DNA from 3 places in the Congregibacter sp. genome. Region 3 is predicted to be linked to each of the others. Evidence: predicted binding sites of a transcription regulator. Region 3 holds the regulator's gene; each other region holds the start of a gene.
What was found. Region 3 encodes sigma-54, which starts transcription at its own class of promoters, with help from an activator protein. Its sites were predicted from a motif close to TGGCACANNNNTTGCNNT; they were not measured.
Positions count from the first base shown of each region.

Region 1 (6,694 bases), on a different contig from region 3:
GTTGTGAGGATTGACCAAATCAAGCAGCGCCAGGGCATTGCGGGTACCCGGCTCACAGTGCGCCTCGCCACTGGCTGACACCGTCACTGCTAAAAGATCAATTTGCGGATGGCGGGCAAGAAACAGTAGAGCTGCCCAATCATCGATTGCCATATCGGTATCAAAGACCACCGGAATGCGCGGGGGCGCTTTTGGAATACTGTCCCGATAATTATCCCAACCATCAATCAGTGCATCGACAACGGGCTGCCCGACGCGCTGAGCGCTCTCCAGGGCTCCAAGGCCACCATCCGGATAATCGGCTGTAGTACTCCAGGCCGCGCTGCGTCCCTGTGGCGGCATGGTGTAGTTACTTGCTGTACGCAAAATCAACACGCGCTTGGGATCCACACGATCAATGCGCCCCAAACGATGCAGTGCCGTAAGTGTTCCGGAGTCTTCCATATTCGAAGTCATGAACTCTGCGGATTCTCCGGCATACACGCGCAGCCAGTCGTTGGCCCACTCATTGAGCTTTTCACCATGCCAGTAGGTGCTCGCTGAAAGCGTGTCGCCCCGCGTTACAAAAGGCGGCCGTTGCGCCAGCGGGTAGTTAGTGAATTCCCCTCGAAAAGCCTGCATGGCCGGCGTATCCAAGAGCGGCGTGTTACGAGTGAGCTGATAGGCCCATTCACTCAAGTCGCTATCCAGAGAGAAACTGATCGTGTCCAGCGTCCAACCAGTAGACACGTCCTGAGGGCCATCCGCGGGCTCCGATGCACCCAGAGGAATGAAGCCATAGGGCCAATCGTCGGGTATCTCCCGGGCATCGATTTCGTAGACCAGGTCGCCATCCACCACCGCGTTCGCCCAGGCTGCTGAGCCCAGAGAAAGATCTTCTGGATCGCCACCGGCAATCCCCGCGATGAGCCAGTAAGCTTTACTGAGGTCAAAACGCTCATCGAGGCCTAGAGCCATGGTCGAGGCGGTAGCGTTGGGAATACCGCCCCCGAGACATGCCACCAGTAAACCGTTTTCACCGTAGTAGAGGGAGTACTCACCCAAGGTAAAGGGCATCTCTCTTAGAGCGGGGTTGCGCTCTAACCAGAGCTGCAGCTCTCCAGGTTTATCTCCTGTGGGTTCGCCGTTTTCGAACATACTCAGAACAACAACTTTCACGGGCAGAGGCTCCGCCGACACAGCGGGCAGAACAAACAAACTCAGCAGCAAAAAAAGCGAAGTCGTAAAAGCGCGGCGACGCGGCAAGCAAGAAAGGGCGTCAAACATTAATTGAACCTCGATGGAGAAAGTCGGTAATCGAAAATTAGTCGCAATAGCAAACGCAGTCGAGTCCTCGGCAGCGTCAGAAAAGCAGCAAGAGGACTCGCTGCGAAAACCTTAGTGCAAGATCCCTCGGACAAGACCCTAGGGTGTCGCGATATCCTCAGCTGTAGGCGTTCGATCCCGATAAACATCCCATCCAGCAACCAAGGTATCAATCACTTTTGAGCCGACGATATAGGCAGATTCTAAAGACGCATCAAGACCTGCATAACCTTCATTCTCCGAGAGCAGATTGGTCGCAGCATCAACACCCGGCGGCGGCATTGTGTAGTTGCTTCCCGTGCGAAGAACCATCATCCGATCGCGGTCCGCCCGGCCGGCATTCGTAAGCCAGGTGAGGGACTGCATGGTGCCCGTATCTTCCATGGCAGAGGTGACAAAGTTGCCTTTGCCGTCACTCCAGTAATCCACCCAGTCATTGGCCCAATCGTTCATTATGCTGCCGTGCCAAAAAGTCATGGCCGCCAAGTGATCGCCCTTTAGAACAAAGGGGGCTCGTTGGGCATTGGGGTGTTCGGTATACAGCTGCCGTGTTTCGTCCAGAGACTCAAAGTCCGGTAACTCGATATCTTTAGTTAACTGATAGGCCCACTCAGTGAGTTCCGAATTCGTCTGGAACATTTCTCCGGTTGGCTCGGGCTTGTCTTCATCAAAGGGCTCGCTCGTGTAACGCGCAATATAGCCATACTTCCAGTCTGCAGGCATTTCCCGGGGATCGATTTCATGAGCAAGATCTCCGTCTACCAGATAATCCGCCCACGCCGCGCTGCCTATCGACGCATCTTCGGGATCGATACCCGCAATCCCCGCCACCAGCCAGTAGGCTTTACTCAAATCAAAACGGGGATCCATCCCAAGCATCATCACTGACGCTGTGGATTTAGCGGTCCCGATGCCCGTGACCATCACCAAAACACCGTTTTCGCTGTCAAAATGCAGGTCGTGATGAGCACCGAACTCAAACACCTGATCTAGGTTTCGACGCTCATTCCAGAGCTGAAACTCGGCGGCCTGGTCACCGCTGTCTTCACCGATTTCGAACATAGTCACCACCACTACTTTGACCGGTATGGGGGCCGGCGTCGCATCGGCAGTAGCGACGGTTGCCGTCGGGGCCTCGCCCCCACAGGCGCTGAGCAACAAACTCAGCAGTGGCAGACAGAGCAGAGCGAGCTTCTTTCGCATGGTGGTCCTCTCAGTTATCGCGTAAACAAATCTAATGGGATGTGACTCTACCACTCGCAGAGCTGATAGCGGTCGCAGATAAAACCATAGCTCTGGGCACTCGAAGACAATGCAGCTTTGGGCCGTGCTGCAATCTGCCGCGCAAAGTCCCCTATGCGGGTTTCATAGCGCTCTAGCAACTGCGCCTTTGTGGCCTCGGGCAAAAACCCGTAGGCAATAGAGTTACGACTAAGTAAAAGCAATTCGTCCCAGCTAAGGTTAAATTCCTTCACCGCCACAAAGAACTCATCGCTGAGGTTGCTATCCCACATTCCCCGATCGTCGGTGGACAGCGCGACGGGAATATCCGTGCGCAGGTACTCCGGAAAGGGATGCTCACTATAGTCACCGACATATTGTAGGAGCAGATTGGAGACGAGGTTTATTTCTACGAGATAGGCACCATTGCGCATCAGACGCATGGTGTCGGGGTCACTAATGAGGTTGATGCCGTGACCTATACGATCTGCACCCAAGAGCATAGTATCGCGCACGTGACTGTTGGGCTCTTCGACCTCCCCCGCATGAATCGATAAACGCACCTTGTGATTAGTGCGACGAAGATCCCGCAAGGTTTCCAAAAACCGCAGAGGATAGCCCTTATCGTTGTCTTCCCGTCCCACCATATTGACGGCAACAAACAAATCATTGTGGCGGCTCACGAAGTCATAGAGATAGCGTAAGGCCTCGTCCGCTGCGGGCAGGAAACGCAGAATAGCCACTTGCAGACGCACCTCGACCCCCGTTGCCAGCGCATCGGCGTCGCGCAAGCGTGTACGGTATATGTTGGCAACATCATCGGGAGATATCTCCTCGCCGTTCGAATCGATAAATCCGAGAACGCCGATCATGCTCTCCAGGTACATCAGACCCTCGGCGCCGAACTTCTGCATATTCAGTACCAGCGCATCTGCCGCAAGATAGGGATTGAGATACAGATCACCCATACGTTGCCAATGGGTCTGAAAAAACTCGTCCCGACCCTCGTGGGCCTTATCCAACCTCAAACTATCCAACCAGGCTTCTTTCTCCTCGAGGTTCAATTCATTTAGAGGCAGATATTCCTCTTTCTCGCAGGCACTGAGCCTTTGATAGTTGCTTTCTTGCACATTGACGAAGAGCATCAGATAAGGATTTTCAACGAAGGCGTTTTCGCCGAAGGATCGACAGTTGTTGATTTTTACCCGAGTGTAATAGCGATAGCCTCGGTCGCTCTGAGCAAGAGCCAGATCGTAAAACCATTCGGAGCGTATGGATCCCGACAGGTGATTGTGTAGATCGCCGCCCTTGGGCATGGCGTAGAGAAAACGATAAAGCTCCTCGTCGCTCGCTTCGCGCTTGAAGGTTTCAAACCATGCAGCCACGTCGTCAGAAGGCGCAGGCAGGTCCGCGCGAGCAGATCCGCTACCGATAAGCAGCGATGAAAAAAGCAGAAGGAAAAGACCGATGCTGCGCGGGCGCTCCACGGCAGTGCCGCGTGCTATTCGCAAGCTCATCAAAAGGGTGATCCACATAGTGACCAAAATCTCTTTGCCCGGTAAGGCTGGGCATAATCCGACAGTTTGAGTCTGGTGGCAACGCAAGTTCAATGCCACTTGGTTCTGCTGAGGTGAACAACATCGGATTCGCACTCAACGGTTCTTAAACAGCGACTCTACGAAATTCACATAGCACTTTGGCCTATGCGCCCTCCATGACGCACTAATATGACGCGCTTCATGCGCCAAACCGGTGCACAGCCAGAAAAACCGTCACCTCGACCGTTATTGCGCTCTCTGCTCTTGCCGCGCTCGCGCCGCCCATGCATTCTTAAGGATCAATCCGAATTGGAAGTCGCTTGTGGAATCCATCTCGCCCTACCCCCGGGACATGCGCGGTTACGGCCAACACCCGCCAAAGTTCACCTTGCCCGGTGGCAAGCGCATCGCAGTCCAATTCGTCGTCAACTACGAAGAAGGGGGAGAAAACTCCGTACTCCACGGCGACCCCGCATCTGAAGTCTTCCTCTCAGAAATGTCCAGCCCCAGCGCTTTTGCTGATCGCCACATGAGCATGGAGTCTCTCTACGAGTACGGCAGCCGCGCGGGATTCTGGAGGCTTCACCGCCTGTTCGCCAGCCGTGGGGTGCCGGTGACGGTCTTTGGCGTGACTATGGCACTGGCCCGAAACCCGGAAGCCGTGGCCGCTATGCAGGACGCCGAATGGGAAATAGCCTGCCATGGACTGCGCTGGATCAGCTATCAGGAAACCCCCCTGGACGTGGAGCGTGAACATATGCACCGCGCGATTGAATGGCACACAGAGCTTACCGGTGAGCGCCCTCTGGGCTGGTATACCGGTCGTGACAGTCCGAATACCCGGTCGCTGTTGTTGGAACACGACGGGGTTTTATACGACTCAGATTCCTACGCTGACGACCTGCCCTATTGGGTCGACGCCCCAAAAGGCGCCCATCTGGTGATCCCCTATACGCTGGACACAAACGATATGCGCTTTGCCAGCGCTCAGGGCTTTGCCGACGGTGAGCAGTTTTTCAACTACCTCCGTGATAGCTTTGAGGTGCTCTATGCCGAGGGCAGTGAACAGCCAAAACTCATGAACATTGGTTTGCACTGCCGGCTCGCAGGACGTCCCGGACGATTCCTCGCGCTGCAGCGGTTTCTGGATTATGTTCAAGAGCATGATGATGCCTGGCTATGTCGACGTGTAGATATCGCACGTCACTGGCATGAGCACTATCATCCCGAGTCAGTGTGAGGACAGCGAGTAATGAACCCTGCGTTTGCGACGCTCTGCCGTTTAAGCCGCGCGATCTGCGGTGGCAAAACCCAGTTGGCGATTCTCATCGCAACGCTTACCGGGCTTTCCAGTGCGACACCCATGGCTAGGGAAGATGCCATCAGTGCCAAAGAGCTCATTGACAACCTTGGCCTCGAGGGACACGTCGAGGGCGGTTTTTATCGCCGAACCTACGAGGCTACAGGGCAGTCTCGAATCTCCAGCGAATCTGGCGAGCGCTTTAGCATGACGTCCATCTACTATCTGCTGACCGCCGAAGGGCCTGTTGGCCACTTCCACCGCAATCGCTCGGATATCGTTCATTATTTTCATCTCGGTGACCCCATCGAGTACATCTTGATTCATCCCGATGGCGAACTGGAGACCGTGATCATGGGCTCGGATCCGCGTGAGGGACATCAACTGCAGTTAACGGTACCCGGCGGTATCTGGAAAGCTTCCCGTCTGACGGCTGGCACAGAGGGTTATGGCCTGATCAGCGAAGCCGTGAGTCCAGGCTTTGATTATCGGGATATGACGCTCGGTATCACCTCGCAAATGCTTGAAAACTACCCTCAGCATCAGGACTATATTGAGGCCCTGAGCAGAGAGTCAGCGCCGGATCGGTAATAATCCGCGGATTCAACAATTGACGCCTTGCAAGCTCGGGCGCACCATCTCAGTGCACAACCACCCTTTCGACTGGGTTTATGCGCGTTTTACAGGCTCCAAGGCTCTTTTGTGGCCGCCGGTATTCGACATAAGCTCCTGATAAATATAATGATTTTTTTTGTACTCAATGGCCGTAGGGTTGGCATCAATCGTGCACTACTCCTAGGAGCAGTGCTGAAGTAGTAAAAAAAGTCGTGTCTCGTCGCCCATGCCGCGAGACAGCATCATGCATTTTGAGGAGAGGTCATGAAGCAATTCACCACCCGTCGTCTGCCCCTGGCAGCCTCCATCGCCGCAATTCTCGCGTCCGTGCCTTTGGCACAGGCACAGGAAGATGCAGTGCTGGAGATGGAAGAAGTCGTCGTTACCGGATCGCTGCGAAGCTTACCCGGTGAGGATGTGGAAGTTTTCGGTTTTGGCAAATCCCTGCTGGAAACACCACGCTCCGCATCGACCATCAGTTTTGAGCAGATGGATCGATTCAACATTACCGATATCGACGAACTCGTGGCCTTTGCACCGGGTACGTTTACCCAGTCATTCTTCGGTGTAGCGGGTTCCCTTGACGTTCGCGGCACACCGGGCGAGACCTACTTCCGCGGCGTACGCCGTTTGGACAACCCGGGCAACTACCCCACGCCCATCGGTGCATCTGATCGTATCGATATCGTTCGCGGACCAGCATCACCCATCTACG
Region 1 is NZ_CBFIIF010000004.1:120,524-127,217, reverse strand. Features, by position in the region: gene ACTG39_RS03155 (nucleoside hydrolase) at 1-1,158, opposite strand, end outside; gene ACTG39_RS03150 (purine nucleoside permease) at 1,405-2,508, opposite strand; gene ACTG39_RS03145 (adenosine deaminase family protein) at 2,556-4,043, opposite strand; gene puuE (allantoinase PuuE) at 4,387-5,304, shown strand; gene ACTG39_RS03135 (cupin domain-containing protein) at 5,317-5,955, shown strand; gene ACTG39_RS03130 (TonB-dependent siderophore receptor) at 6,244-6,694, shown strand, end outside.
Region 1: ACTG39_RS03145 (adenosine deaminase family protein) is a predicted target of sigma-54. The motif match lies at 4,124-4,141, and genes of this name have one in related genera.

Region 2 (6,694 bases), on a different contig from region 3:
ATGCCGCCTAAAGGGTTCTTGATCTCGTGAGCAAGACCGCGAACTACAGCCTGTGTTGTTTCCTGGGCACTCACGATATTTTCTTCGCGGCTGATGCGCAGGAGACGATCCACGGGTTGCAGCTCAATGAGATAGGCCAGGTTTGCAATCTCGCGCATGGGGGAGACGACGATATCGGCGAAAATGGGTTTGCCGTCGCCAGTGTCCAGAGGGAGGCCTCGCCGCACGATAGCGCGACCTTCTTCTGCCGCCTGGTCTAGCGTCGCCCGCCACGGCACATCGGGGGTTTCGAGTTCGCAGATCATGATTCCGAGAATGCGCGCCTCAGACAACTGGAGCAATGATTCGGCGGCGGGGTTTATCAGGCGCACACGATAGTCGGCATCCAATCCGATGATGCCGCTATTGATGCTATCGATGATGTCTTGTTGCAGCATTTGAAGCTGTTACGCGACCAAGTTGGACCACAGTGCTTAATAATGAAGCAAAAATGGAGCCATGTCCGTGCTTTTGTCGAGTCGCGCTTCGGAGTTAGGGATTTAGAGCTTTTTAAGTAAGTAAGTACACACTTACTGATTGTTTGTGCGCGATGAATAAGCGGTTAAAGCCGAGCAGGCGACCCTAATTGAACATATGCACCAATACGGTGCAAGAGAAGGCTATTGATGAACTAGCGGCCAATACCTGGTCGCAGGACGTAGATACGCACGCTCTCGGAGGTGGCAACGATCTTTCCCTGGGACGTAGTGCGCCGCACCATCAGGTCGTGGGGGCCGCGCAGAGCGCCTTCGACGAACCAGCTTCCTGAAGACTGCGCCTGGCCCTGCTCTACTCCATCTATGAGGAGTACGAGTCCTTCACCGCGACCTAAAGCGGGGCTTGCGGAGGCGCTGACAGTAAAGTTGCCCGGACCCATGGCAATGGTACTTTCGTTGGCTGGCGAGACAATTGTCACTGCAGTCTCGACCTCCGGCTCAGATTCTGACCTCGCTGTTGAGCTTGCTGGCTGGCGGGATTCTACCGGAGCGGCGGTGTTGATTTCATTGAGCTCAACTTTCTCAACAGTCTTGTCAGTGCTGTTTCCCATAGTCGGAGGGGTATCGGTGAATACCACTCCATTCTCGCTATCGATCACTTTGTACACCTGGCCCCAGCCGTAGCTTGCGGGAGCCACCAGGGTCAGGGTCATGGCAACAAGAATGGCTTTTCTGTAACGGATCATGGCAGCTCTCCATAGAGTCTGAGCTTACCGTAGCAGATCAATGGGCAAAAAAAAGCCCGCTCAATGAGCGGGCTCCTGTGCTGCTGCCCTTGGGCAGATCAGACTGAGTAGTACATATCAAACTCAACAGGGTGAGTTGTCATGTCGAGTGTCTCAACTTCTTCAGACTTAAGGGCGATGTAACCGTCGATCATATCGTCGGTGAATACGCCGCCCGCCGTGAGGAACTCACGATCGGCGTCCAGCGCTTCCAGTGCCATGGTGAGGCTGGATGCAACGGTTGGGATCGCGAGTGCTTCTTCAGCAGGTAGGTCATAGAGGTCCTTGTCCGCAGCATCGCCAGGGTGAATCTTGTTCTGAATGCCGTCCAAGCCAGCCATGAGCATTGCTGCGAATGACAGGTATGGGTTTGCCGTTGGATCCGGGAAGCGAACCTCTACGCGCTTGCCTTTGGGGCTCGGCTCGTAGGGAATACGAATAGACGCAGAGCGGTTACGCGCTGAGTAGGCCAGCATTACAGGTGCTTCGAAGCCAGGAACCAGTCGCTTGTAGCTGTTGGTAGAGGCATTAGTGAACGCGTTCAGGGCGCGGGCGTGCTTGATGATACCGCCGATGTAATACAGCGCGGTCTCAGACAGGCCAGCGTATCCGTCGCCGGCAAAAACGTTCTCGCCGTCTTTGCTGATGGACTGGTGTACGTGCATGCCGGAACCGTTGTCACCGACCAAAGGCTTCGGCATAAAGGTTGCGGTCTTGCCGTAGGCATGGGCTACGTTGTGCACGCAGTACTTGAGAATCTGTACTTCGTCAGCCTTCTCGATCAGGGTGTTGAACTTTACGCCGATCTCACACTGGCCCGCGGTACCCACTTCGTGGTGGTGAACCTCGATAGGAAGTCCCATCTGCTCCATGGCAGCACACATCGCTGCACGGATGTCGTGCAGTGAATCGACCGGAGGCACCGGGAAGTAGCCGCCTTTAACGCCCGGGCGGTGACCAATGTTGCCATCGTCAAAGCTGTGGTTCGATGCCCAGGCAGCTTCTTCTGAATTGATAGAGTAGCCGGCACCCGACATGTCCGCATGCCACTTAACGTCGTCGAAGACGAAGAATTCGGGCTCGGGACCAAAGTAAGCGGTATCGCCAATGCCTGTAGACTTGAGGTATTCCTCAGCGCGATGTGCAACAGAGCGGGGGTCACGCTCGTAGCCTTGCATGGTCATAGGCTCAACAATGTCGCAACGTAAGATAACGGTTGTATCGTCGGTAAAGGGGTCCAGCACGCTGCTGTTATCGTCGGGCATGAGGATCATGTCTGACTCATTAATGCCTTTCCAGCCGGCGATGGAGGAGCCATCAAACATCTTGCCGCCGTCAAAAAAGTCTTCGTCGACTTCGCTGGACGGGATAGAGACGTGCTGCTCCTTGCCGCGGGTATCTGTGAAGCGCAGGTCTACCCAACCGGCTTCGCTTTCTTTAATCAGGTTCAGAGTCTTCTCTGACATTATGGGTCCTCCAGTTGGGAAAGTTGGTGCTAATCACGCCGGGAAAATACCTCCCGGGGACATGCACCTTAACAGTAAAAGTGCGTTAGGAAACAGCAAGACCTGTGCCACGACGGTGCCTTTTACAAACGATTGATAACTAAAAGGTTTTACGCAGTGGTGAGCGCTCCCTGTGACGAAATGCGGCCTTTTGGTGCTGATACGCACCAATTTAGCGCAATTATTGAATAAGACTCTCGCAGTGTGTGCATTGTGCCGCCTCGCGCCGCTGTGCAGGCTCGCAATCCGCCGCTATAATCGCGGCCTTTTTTAACCCCCAACCCTTTTAAAGAGCTGCCGGATAACGCTGACTGCGCCGGGGCCGGACTATCGCTGTGATCGAAAAGCTTCGCAACATCGCCATTATTGCCCACGTAGACCATGGCAAGACCACCCTGGTCGACTGCCTCCTTCGGCAGTCCGGAACCCTCGATCGTCGCAATGCGGACGCCGAGCGCATCATGGACTCCAACGACCAGGAGCGAGAGCGTGGCATTACCATCCTGGCGAAGAACACGGCCATTACCTACGGCGACCACCGCATCAACATCGTGGACACCCCGGGCCACGCCGATTTTGGTGGCGAAGTGGAGCGAGTGCTTTCCATGGTCGACTCTGTGCTCTTGCTGGTCGACGCGGTTGATGGCCCCATGCCCCAGACGCGCTTCGTAACCTCCAAAGCTTTTGCGCAGGGACTGCAACCCATCGTGGTGATTAACAAGGTTGACCGGCCCGGTGCTCGGCCTGACTGGGTGGTAGATCAGGTGTTCGATCTTTTTGATGCCCTTGGCGCTAGTGAAGAGCAGCTGGATTTCCCGATCATCTATGCATCGGCTCTAGAGGGTATTTCGGGGTTGGATCACGAGGACATGGCGACCGATATGACGCCATTGTTCGAAACTATTCTTGAGCACGTGCCTGCTCCCGACGTTGATGTCGATGGACCGCTGCAGCTGCAAGTGAGTGCTTTGGATTACAACAGTTATGTCGGCGTGATCGGGGTGGGTCGTATTACCCGGGGCGTGTTGCGACCCAATACCCAGGTGGCGGTGATTGATCGCGAAGGCGGACGGCGTAACGGTCGTGTCCTGAAGGTCATGGGCTACATGGGCCTTGAGCGTATTGATACCAATGAAGCCTCTGCTGGCGATATCGTCTGCGTGACGGGTATCGAAGAACTGAATATTTCTGACACGCTTTGTGATCCCGCGAACCCCGATGCTCTGCCTCCTTTGAGCGTTGACGAGCCCACGGTGAGCATGACCTTTCAGGTCAATGATTCGCCTTTTGCGGGCAAGGAAGGAAAGTACGTTACCTCCAGAAATATTGCAGAGCGCCTCGAAAGGGAGTTGATTCACAACGTAGCCCTGCGCGTTGAGCCCGGTGATAGCCCCGACAAGTTCAAGGTGTCGGGTCGCGGAGAGCTGCACCTTTCTGTACTTATCGAGACTATGCGTCGCGAAGGCTTTGAACTGGGCGTGTCCCGTCCGGAAGTTATCCGTAAGGAAGTTGATGGCGTGATCCATGAGCCCTTCGAGGAGTTGGTCATCGATTGCGAGGACCAGCATCAGGGCGCGCTGATGGAAGAGCTGGGTGCCCGTCGCGCTGAGCTTAAGAACATGAGCCCTGATGGAAAAGGCTGGACCCGACTGGAGTTCATCGTGCCGGCCCGTGGACTTATTGGTTTTCGATCGCTGTTTCTGACGCTGACATCGGGCAGCGGCACGCTCACGCATATTTTCGATCACTACGGGCCGGTGAAAGACGCGCCGATCAGTCATCGAAACAATGGTGTGCTCGTTTCTATGGTCAAGGGAAAGACTCTCGCTTACGGCCTCTTTAATCTGCAGGATCGTGGGCGTTTGTTTGTTGATCCGAATATCGAGGTATACGAAGGACAGATCATCGGATTGCACAGTCGTGGCAATGATCTGACGGTTAATCCTACCAAGGCCAAACAGCTTACCAACGTGCGTGCGTCGGGTACGGACGAGGCCTTGGTCATGACGCCTCCCACACGACATACCCTCGAGCAGGCCCTGGAGTTTATCGAGGACGATGAACTGGTTGAGGTAACGCCGGAGAGCATCCGCCTGCGTAAGAAGCTCCTGCTGGAGCACGAACGTAAGCGCGCCGCGCGAAGCTAGCCCCCGTGCGCGCCTTGCTGCAGCGCGTGCAGAGCGCGTCGGTATCCATCGATGATGAGGTGGTGGGAAGCATTGATGCTGGCCTGCTGGTCTTCCTGGGTCTGGAGCCGGGGGATAGCAAAGCCCTGGGCGAGAAGCTTCTCGAGCGTGCGCTGAGTTATCGGGTCTTTGCCGATGATCAGGGTCGCATGAACCGCAGTCTTCGCGATGTGTCCGGTGGTCTGCTACTGATATCGCAATTCACACTGGCGGCTGATACGACGCGAGGCTTGCGCCCAGGGTTCTCTACTGCGATGCCGCCGGTCGAAGCAGAGCCTTTGTTCCAGAAGCTGTATAGCCATCTACAGAGTGTTTACCCATCAGTGGCCGGAGGGCGCTTTGGCGCCGATATGCAGGTAAGCCTGATTAACGACGGTCCGGTGACTTTTTTGTTGAGTGCGTCTTAAGCCTGAGCGTGTTCCTGCAAGATTTTAGGTCTGACCGGTACTCGGGTGTTGCATGTGGATGTGCGGGATACCGTCTTCCAAATAGGGCTCAGAGCACACCACAAAACCCAGGGATTCATAGAATCGTTGAAGTTGGGCCTGGGCACCGATGAGAATGGGGCTTTCGGGCCAGCTGGCGAGATTAAAATTGACACCTCTGCGCACCAACTCTCTGCCCAGATCTTTCCCTCGTTGTGAGGGGTCTACGATGATTCTGCCCATGGAACTCACCTCCTCGTAGGGAGTGCCCGGAGGCAGGCAGCGTTGATAGGCCAGCAGTCGACCGGCTTCGCGGTAAGACCAATGCCACGCTGCGCTATCCAGGCCATCGGGGTCCAGATACACGCAATCCTGCTCAACTACAAAGACTGCCGAGCGAAGCTGCAGTATGTCGTAGACATCGCTGCCGGAGAGGGCGGAGAAGGGCTGGCAGGACCAGCCGGATTCATCGAGCATCCTGTTTGCCTGATAGTAAAAGAGGTGAACATGCTAGCGAGTTGCCTGGAATCTCGCTACTTCAGTTGTTCTCGCTGGGTGGAGAAATTGTTATCATCTTACGATTAGCGCTAAGCAATGCGCTCCCAGGAGATAGCACCCTAACCCATCATGCTAGCAAGCGTTGAATTACCTGATGATTTTAAGCTGCTGAACCAGCAGTACCGGGGGTTAGTGCAGGCGCTTTTGGCTGACATTGAGCTCCTGCCGATTCGCGTGGAGGTGGCTCCGACCCTCAGCGGTAACTTCCGCGGTTTTGATCCGGCTAAGTTCTATCTTGTCGCCAGCGGAACGGTGACAGTCCGTTACTCGGATCGTGCGGTTTATCTCCTCGAGGAGGGGGATATTCTCCTCCCCGATGTCACCGGTAGTCGGGATCCCGATGCGGCCGTGTTCTATGGCAGTGAGGCAGGCGCCAGCCTCAACAGCTTCAGCGCTTTGGAGTTTATGCAGCAGGTATTTGCCCGTCCCAGCATGACCAAGCTCTGGACCCGGCTCCTGGTCACCTACAGCGGGATGCTGCTTCGTCTGACTGCCATGCATACGCAAGTTGATGTGGTTACGACGCCCGGTTTTGCATTGTATGAACCTGGTGAGGTCATCATCACTCAGGGCGAACGTGCTCAATTTGTTTTTAATCTCACGTCCGGCCTGGCGGACGTTATGGTGGACGGTGTGCCCGTGGGCATTATCAGCCCGGGAGAAATTTTCGGCGCCATGGCGGCACTCACGCACGCTGATCGCAGCGCCACAGTGCGAGCGCGAAGCCGCTGCAGTGTAGTGAAGGTGCCCACGAGTCAG
Region 2 is NZ_CBFIIF010000006.1:96,832-103,525, reverse strand. Features, by position in the region: gene glnL (nitrogen regulation protein NR(II)) at 1-437, opposite strand, end outside; gene ACTG39_RS04305 (hypothetical protein) at 671-1,222, opposite strand; gene glnA (glutamate--ammonia ligase) at 1,321-2,727, opposite strand; gene typA (translational GTPase TypA) at 3,102-4,913, shown strand; gene dtd (D-aminoacyl-tRNA deacylase) at 4,919-5,359, shown strand; gene ACTG39_RS04285 (GNAT family N-acetyltransferase) at 5,384-5,854, opposite strand; gene ACTG39_RS04280 (cyclic nucleotide-binding domain-containing protein) at 6,005-6,694, shown strand, end outside.
Region 2: glnA (glutamate--ammonia ligase) is a predicted target of sigma-54. The motif match lies at 2,820-2,837, and genes of this name have one in related genera.

Region 3 (6,694 bases):
GCCCATAAAACCCCATTGAGCGCCGATGAGGCGAGTTCACGGCTGATGAGCCAACGTGCGTTGCTGCGATTGATTTGCCCTACGGCCAGGGCACGCACAAGCACTGTCAGCGTTTGCGTGCCGGCAATGCCGCCCATGGATGCGACAATGGGCATGAGTACGGCGAGGGCGACCACCTGTTCAATAGTGCCCTGAAAGAGATTGATCACTGAAGCGGCGATAAAGGCGGTCAACAGGTTGATGCCCAGCCACACAGCGCGGCGACGGGCCGTTTTCACAGCGGGCGCAAAGGTGTCGTCGTCCTCGTCCAGTCCGGCCATGGACATCAGCGAGTGATCACCATCCTCGCGGATAACATCTACAACATCGTCAATGGTGATTCGACCCACCACATAGCCTTCGCCATCGACAACCGGTGCGGATACCCAGTCATTGCGCTCAAACAGTCGCGCGACCTCATTGTCCGGCATGTCAGTGTGAATGGGCTTGCGCCTTGTGAGCATCAGTTCGCGCACGGAGCAGCTCGGGTCTGAAACAAGAAGCGTTCGGATAGGGAGCAGACCCACGAAGCGATCGTCGCGACTAACGACAATCAAGGTATCAGTCATCTCGGGTATTTCTTCGTGTCGCCGAAGGAAACGCAGTACCACGTCCAGGGTGACATCCGCTCGGATCGTGATGGTGTCCGTGTTCATGAGGCCACCCGCGGTGTCCTCATCGTGGACCATTACCTGTTCAAGACGCGATCTGTCCTGCTCGTCCATCTCGTCCAGAACTTGCTGGGTGAAAGCTTCAGGTAGCTGCTGAAGAATATCTGCGACGTCATCGTCGTCCAGCTCTTCGGTAATCTGCGCAACCTGGTCTGGACCCATGGTCTGAAGAAAATCGAGCATGAGCTCTTCGCCAAGCTCGTTAAGTACCTCGGCCTCCTGCGACCCCTCCAGAAGCTGCCAGAGCACATGTCGAAAACGGGGTGGGGATGACTCGAGAATATGCGCGACTTCACCGGGCTCCATGACCCGGATAAGGCGGCGTACATCGACCAGAGTGCCGCTCTCAAGAGCTCGGGAAACGCTATCCCTTGAGCGTTCTTGGTCTTCTTGAAGCGTATTCATTCGCCTTCGCCAAAGTAGTCATTGACGAGCTCGTGAATGGCTTCGCTGGCCTCCTTTTCATCGTTCCCCTCGGCCCTGAGCATCAAGGTGCTCCCCTGACCTGCAGCGAGCATCATCACCGACATAATGCTTTTGCCATCAACCCACTGATCGTCTTTGCCGACTTCAATCTTGCTGCCAAAGCGACTCGCACAGCTTACAAACTTGGATGCGGCACGGGCATGCAAACCAAGTTTGTTGATGATGTTGAGTTCGCTTTCGATCACATCGCCACCTACTGAAGCTCTCGGTGGCGGAGCTGAAGCTGGGTGAGCTGGCCTTGAAAATGCGTGTAGAGGCGATAGGCCATGTACACGGAGCGGTGTTGTCCGCCGGTGCACCCCAGTGCAACGGTAAGGTAGCTTCGACTGCTCTTCTGATAGGCGGGCACCCAGCGCTCGATAAAGCCGGCGATATCATCAAAAAGTTGTTGAGTAATCTCATGGTCTTCGAGGTACTCAATGACTTCCTGATCGACACCGGTTTTCAGTCGCAGCTCCGGAGACCAGTGAGGATTTGGCAGCAGGCGTAGGTCAAAGATAAGGTCAGCATCGCCGGGTACGCCGCGCTTAAAGCCAAAGGACTGAAAGAGAATAGCCATGTCTTCAGCTTCTGAGCCTACGAGTCTCTGGCGGATAGCGTCGCGCAACTCGTAGATGGTCATGGTGCGGGTGTCCAGAGTCACCGTCGCCTGAGCCGCTAAAGGCTCCAAAAGTTCACTTTCGTAACGAATCGCTTCGGCCAGAGGCAGGCTCTCACTGGTTAGTGGGTGGCGCCGGCGAGTCTCGCTGAACCGTTTAATCAGCGTGGCTTCATCAGCGTCCAGGTACAGGATTCGGTGTTGTACCTCCGCGGGAAGTGACTGTAGGGTTGCGCTGAAGTCCTGCAGATCACGAAAAGCATTACGCGCGTCGATGCATACGGCTATGCCACGGAAGTGTTCGGGCAGGCCCGGGCCCGTATCACGGACTAATGCGGGGAGCAGGGATGCGGGAAGATTATCAATAGCGTAGTAGCCCTCATCCTCAAGCTGATGAAGGGCGGTGCTCTTGCCGGAACCGGAGCGGCCACTGATGATAATCAGGTCCACTAAGGTGTGCCCGCGGTCCAGTTGGTGGTGACATCGAACAAGGCTTCGTTGCTCCTGCAGTTTCTCAGGGCTTCACAAAACGCCGGTTGCGAAAAGAGTCGAGCAAGATCCGCCAGCAGGTTCAGATGCTCCTGGGTGGCTTCACTGGGGACTACCAGTGCAAACAGCAAATCCACATCCTCATCATCTGGCGCATCGAAGTCTGCACTGCTGGATAGAGTAAGCAGCACGCCGCAGGGAGACTCGCAGTCCTTGAGACGACAATGGGGTATCGCTATGCCGTTCCCCAGAGCGGTACTGCCAAGCTTTTCCCGCGCGAGCATGCCCGACACCAGCTCGTCCGGATGAAATTCGTCTCTATCGCTGCCAAGAACATCGGCAACTAACTCAAAGAGACGTTTTTTTCCGCCCCCGGGTACCTGGCAAAGACAACGCGCGGGCGTCAGCAAAGCGCTGACGCTGTTGGCGGCGTGGGTTGTTTCCTGACTCATGTTTCCTATCGCTTGCATTACCGACTTCAGTGACTCAATGGGCTCGGTGTTTTTCCTTGTGCTTGATCAACTGACGATCAAGCTTGTCCACCAGGGCGTCGATAGCTGCATACATATCCTCGGAGTCAGCCGCGGCAAAAAGGTCTTTTCCGGCGATATGCACGGTGGCTTCTGCCTTCTGTACCATTTTTTCTACGATGAGGGTCACCTCAGACTTGCTAATTTGACTGTAGTGTCGCTGTAAACGCTCGAACTTTGCCTCTACATACTCCCGCAGGGCGTCGGTGACTTCGACGTGGTGTCCGCTGATTACAATTTGCATGCGCTTCTCCTTGTTTTTAGTGTTAGCTACGTCCTTGTCAATCGGTTCTGGTGTCTAAGAGCTTAGATAGCTGGCTTGTTTAAACCAGCCGCTTGCGCTCGTTAGACGGCGGGATGGTGAGGCTATCCCGATACTTCGCAATTGTTCGTCGGGCCACCTGAATACCCTGATCTTCCAAGAGATCCGCCAGTTTGCTGTCGGACAGGGGTTTGCGGGGATTCTCGGCGGCAACAAGTTTCCTGATCAAGGCGCGAATAGCCGTGGATGAGCAGGCGCCTCCGCTGGTGGTGGCTACATGGCTCGAGAAAAAGTACTTCAGCTCGAATATTCCCCGGGGCGTGTGCATATATTTTCGTGTTGTGACACGAGAAATGGTCGATTCATGCATTTCAACGGCCTCCGCAATGTCATGGAGCACCAGCGGTTTCATCGCCTCCTCTCCGTATTCGAGGAAGTTGCGCTGGCGCCTGACTATCTCTGTAGACACCTTCAACATGGTTTCGTTGCGACTCTGGAGACTTTTTAGGAACCACTTGGCTTCCTGGAGGTTGTCCCGCAGGTAACTGTTATCGGCGCTATTGTCCGCGCGTTTGATCATTCCCGCGTAATGGTCATTGATGCGCAGGCGCGGTGATGTATCGGGATTTAGTTCCACCACCCAGCGTCCCTCTTTGCGGCTTACAAAAACGTCGGGCACGATGTATTCGGTATCGTCGTCGCCAAATTGTTTTCCGGGCAGTGGATCAAGGGACTGAACCAGTTTGAGAGCGCCGCGAAGATCATCCTCGGACAGCTTCATGCGGCGCATGATCTGCGCGTAGTCACCGCTGCTGAGTTGATTGATGTGGCGGTTAATCAGAATTCTTGCCTGATCAAGCCAGGGAGTGTCGCGGTCCAACTGCTTGAGCTGAAGTTGCAGGCACTCCTGCAAATCTCTGGCGAACACGCCTACGGGCTCAAACTGCTGGAGGGCGTGCAATACCGCAGTGATCTCCTCGCTCTCTATTTCCAGCTCGGGTGGAAACAGCTCGAGCATTTCTTCAAGACTGCTGTTTAAGCGCCCGTTGGCGTCGGTGGCATCGATGATAGCCAGGGCGACGATGCGGTCACTATCCGACATGCGCGTCAGGTTCAGCTGCCAGCGCAAATGATCCTGCAGGCTTTCACTGCTGCGATTGCGGCTATCAAAGTCAAAGTCTTCGCCGCCACCCCCGTCTGATGGGGGTGGAGCACTGGACGGTAAAATATCTTCCCATTGGGTATCTACCGGGAGGTCTTCAGGCATTGCTGGTTCAAAGTCGCCGTCGGCCGAGGCCTCGTCAACGTTGGCGCTGCGCTCGGGGTTGTCCAGCGGACCTTCCTGATTGCCTGCATCGTCGTCATTGGGCTGATCTGGCGTGCCGCCCTGGTCTTCTTCGACCTCGAGCATGGGGTTTTCTTGCAGCGCCTGCTCAATTTCCTGCTGCAGATCCAGCGTGCTGAGCTGCAAAAGGCGTATAGCCTGTTGCAGCTGCGGCGTCATCGTCAGCTGTTGCCCAAGCTTGAGGTGTAATCCCTGCTTCATCGCGCGGTTATTCCAAGCTGTTGCGCTGCGCACTCGCGATCTTATGCCGCTAAATTCCTGCGCTGTTTTAACGCGCTATCGCCTTTGTCGGGCGGGCGCGTCTCCCCAAGTCGCGGAGCAATACAATGTCGCCCCACACCCTCAGTGTAGGCGGGTGATTGGGGTCACGCAACGCCTTGGCGCGCTTATTGCATTGTGTTAGTCAGAGGGATGATGGGAAAGGGCGCCGCGAGTAGGGGCGTTGGCAGGAGCGTCCCCAAGAGAATGCCCAAGAGCAAGACGTTGCTTACAGGCGGAAGTTTTCTCCAAGATAGGTCTTGCGAACCTTGGCATTGTCCAATACTTCCTCCGGACTGCCCTGGGCGATGATATGACCTTCGCCTACGATATACGCCGTTTCACAGATATCCAGCGTTTCTCGCACGTTGTGATCTGTGATGAGGACGCCGATGCCTCGGGTTTGCAGGTGTCGAATAATATTCTTGATATCACCCACGGATATGGGGTCAACACCGGCAAAGGGCTCGTCGAGCAAAATGAACTTTGGCTCCATGGCCAGAGCGCGAGCAATTTCCACCCGCCGTCGCTCACCGCCCGAAAGGGCCTGTCCCAGGCTTTCTTTCAGATGCCCAACGTTGAACTCCTCGAGGAGTTCATCCCTGCGTTGATGGCGCTGAGTGCGGCTTAGATCTTTGCGGGTTTCAAGAATGGCCAACAGGTTATCTCCGACGGTCATACGTCGAAAAATCGACGCTTCCTGCGGCAGATAGCCGATTCCTCGTCGGGCACGCTCGTGCATGGGCAGCGCGGTGATACTCTGGCTATCGATGAGTATGTCTCCAGCATCGGAGGCGACGATCCCGACGATCATGTAAAAGCAGGTGGTTTTCCCCGCACCGTTGGGACCAAGAAGGCCTACCACCTGTGCACTTTCTACCTCGAGACTAACGTCTCGTACGACGGATCTGCCACGGTAAGCTTTAGCGAGACTACGTGCGGTCAGGGTCGCCATCGACGCCTCTCTGACTGTCTGTTGCCGGCGGGTTGCCGGGCAGGGTGGGGGCGTTGGCTTTGGTGGATGCCTCTTCCTCAGCGTCATCGTTGGTCTCGGCCTCTATGACTGCCGCCGGAATAATGACTTGCACACGGCCGCCCGCGTCTTCCGCGGCGGCGTCAGCGCGGACCCGCTGTTCTGCCATGAAATAGTCGATGGACTCTCCGCTCACAACGGCCCCATCTTGCTCGATCACCGCAGATTCCCGCAGTTGTACCCACTCCCGAGACTTCTGGTAAACAATGCGACCTGCGCTGGCGGTGACAAAACCTTTATCGATCTCGGGTTGCTGTCGCAGAGTCGCCGGTTCGCCCACAGCAATGATCCGATCAGCGGCCTCCAGATCGTGAAAAATCGTGATTTTGTCAGCCTCTATGTGCAGGCTGCCCTGCTGCATGATGACGTCGCCCGTATAAACGGTGAAACCCGCGCGCTCATCGCGCACGGCCTTGGCCGCAGTAATTTCTATGGACTGTAAGCGATCGTCCGGGAGTGCTGAGGCAAAGTGGGTCGCGAAAAGCGCTGCTACGACGCCGCATAGACCAAGCCCCCTAAGGCATGCGTGACCTAATCTAGTTCTGCGGGACATAGACCGTCCTAACATCCCCGCTAAGCGTTGCAATCTGGCGGCTGAGATTGACATAAATTTGATCGGCGACTGTTTCATTGTCAGCCTGCCAGATACGAACGCTGGACGTGCTGCGGGCCGCCTGCTTGGGGATGTTGATAATCATGCTCTCGGTGAAGAATTGCACATTCTCGGTGTCGTATTGCAGTCTCACTTCTTCACTTAGCAGCAGTACATCCGTCTTCTCTCGAAGGAGTCCAGTGCGCGCGCTCGCAAACCAGACGCCGTCGTCCGTGTAGTTGTGACGCTCGGGTTCGTCGAGCTCAACTATGCCCTCGCCGGAGAACCGTCTCAAGGTGTCTGCACTCATACTGCCGCGCATAACACCGCTTTCGTCGAACTCATTCACCGACACGCTTCTTGCATAACTGTCAGCTATGCGGCCGCTTAC
Region 3 is NZ_CBFIIF010000002.1:45,007-51,700, reverse strand. Features, by position in the region: gene mgtE (magnesium transporter) at 1-1,115, opposite strand, end outside; gene ACTG39_RS01390 (HPr family phosphocarrier protein) at 1,112-1,381, opposite strand; gene rapZ (RNase adapter RapZ) at 1,390-2,244, opposite strand; gene ACTG39_RS01380 (PTS sugar transporter subunit IIA) at 2,244-2,735, opposite strand; gene hpf (ribosome hibernation-promoting factor, HPF/YfiA family) at 2,770-3,057, opposite strand; gene ACTG39_RS01370 (RNA polymerase factor sigma-54) at 3,137-4,621, opposite strand; gene lptB (LPS export ABC transporter ATP-binding protein) at 4,908-5,633, opposite strand; gene lptA (lipopolysaccharide transport periplasmic protein LptA) at 5,611-6,264, opposite strand; gene lptC (LPS export ABC transporter periplasmic protein LptC) at 6,248-6,694, opposite strand, start outside.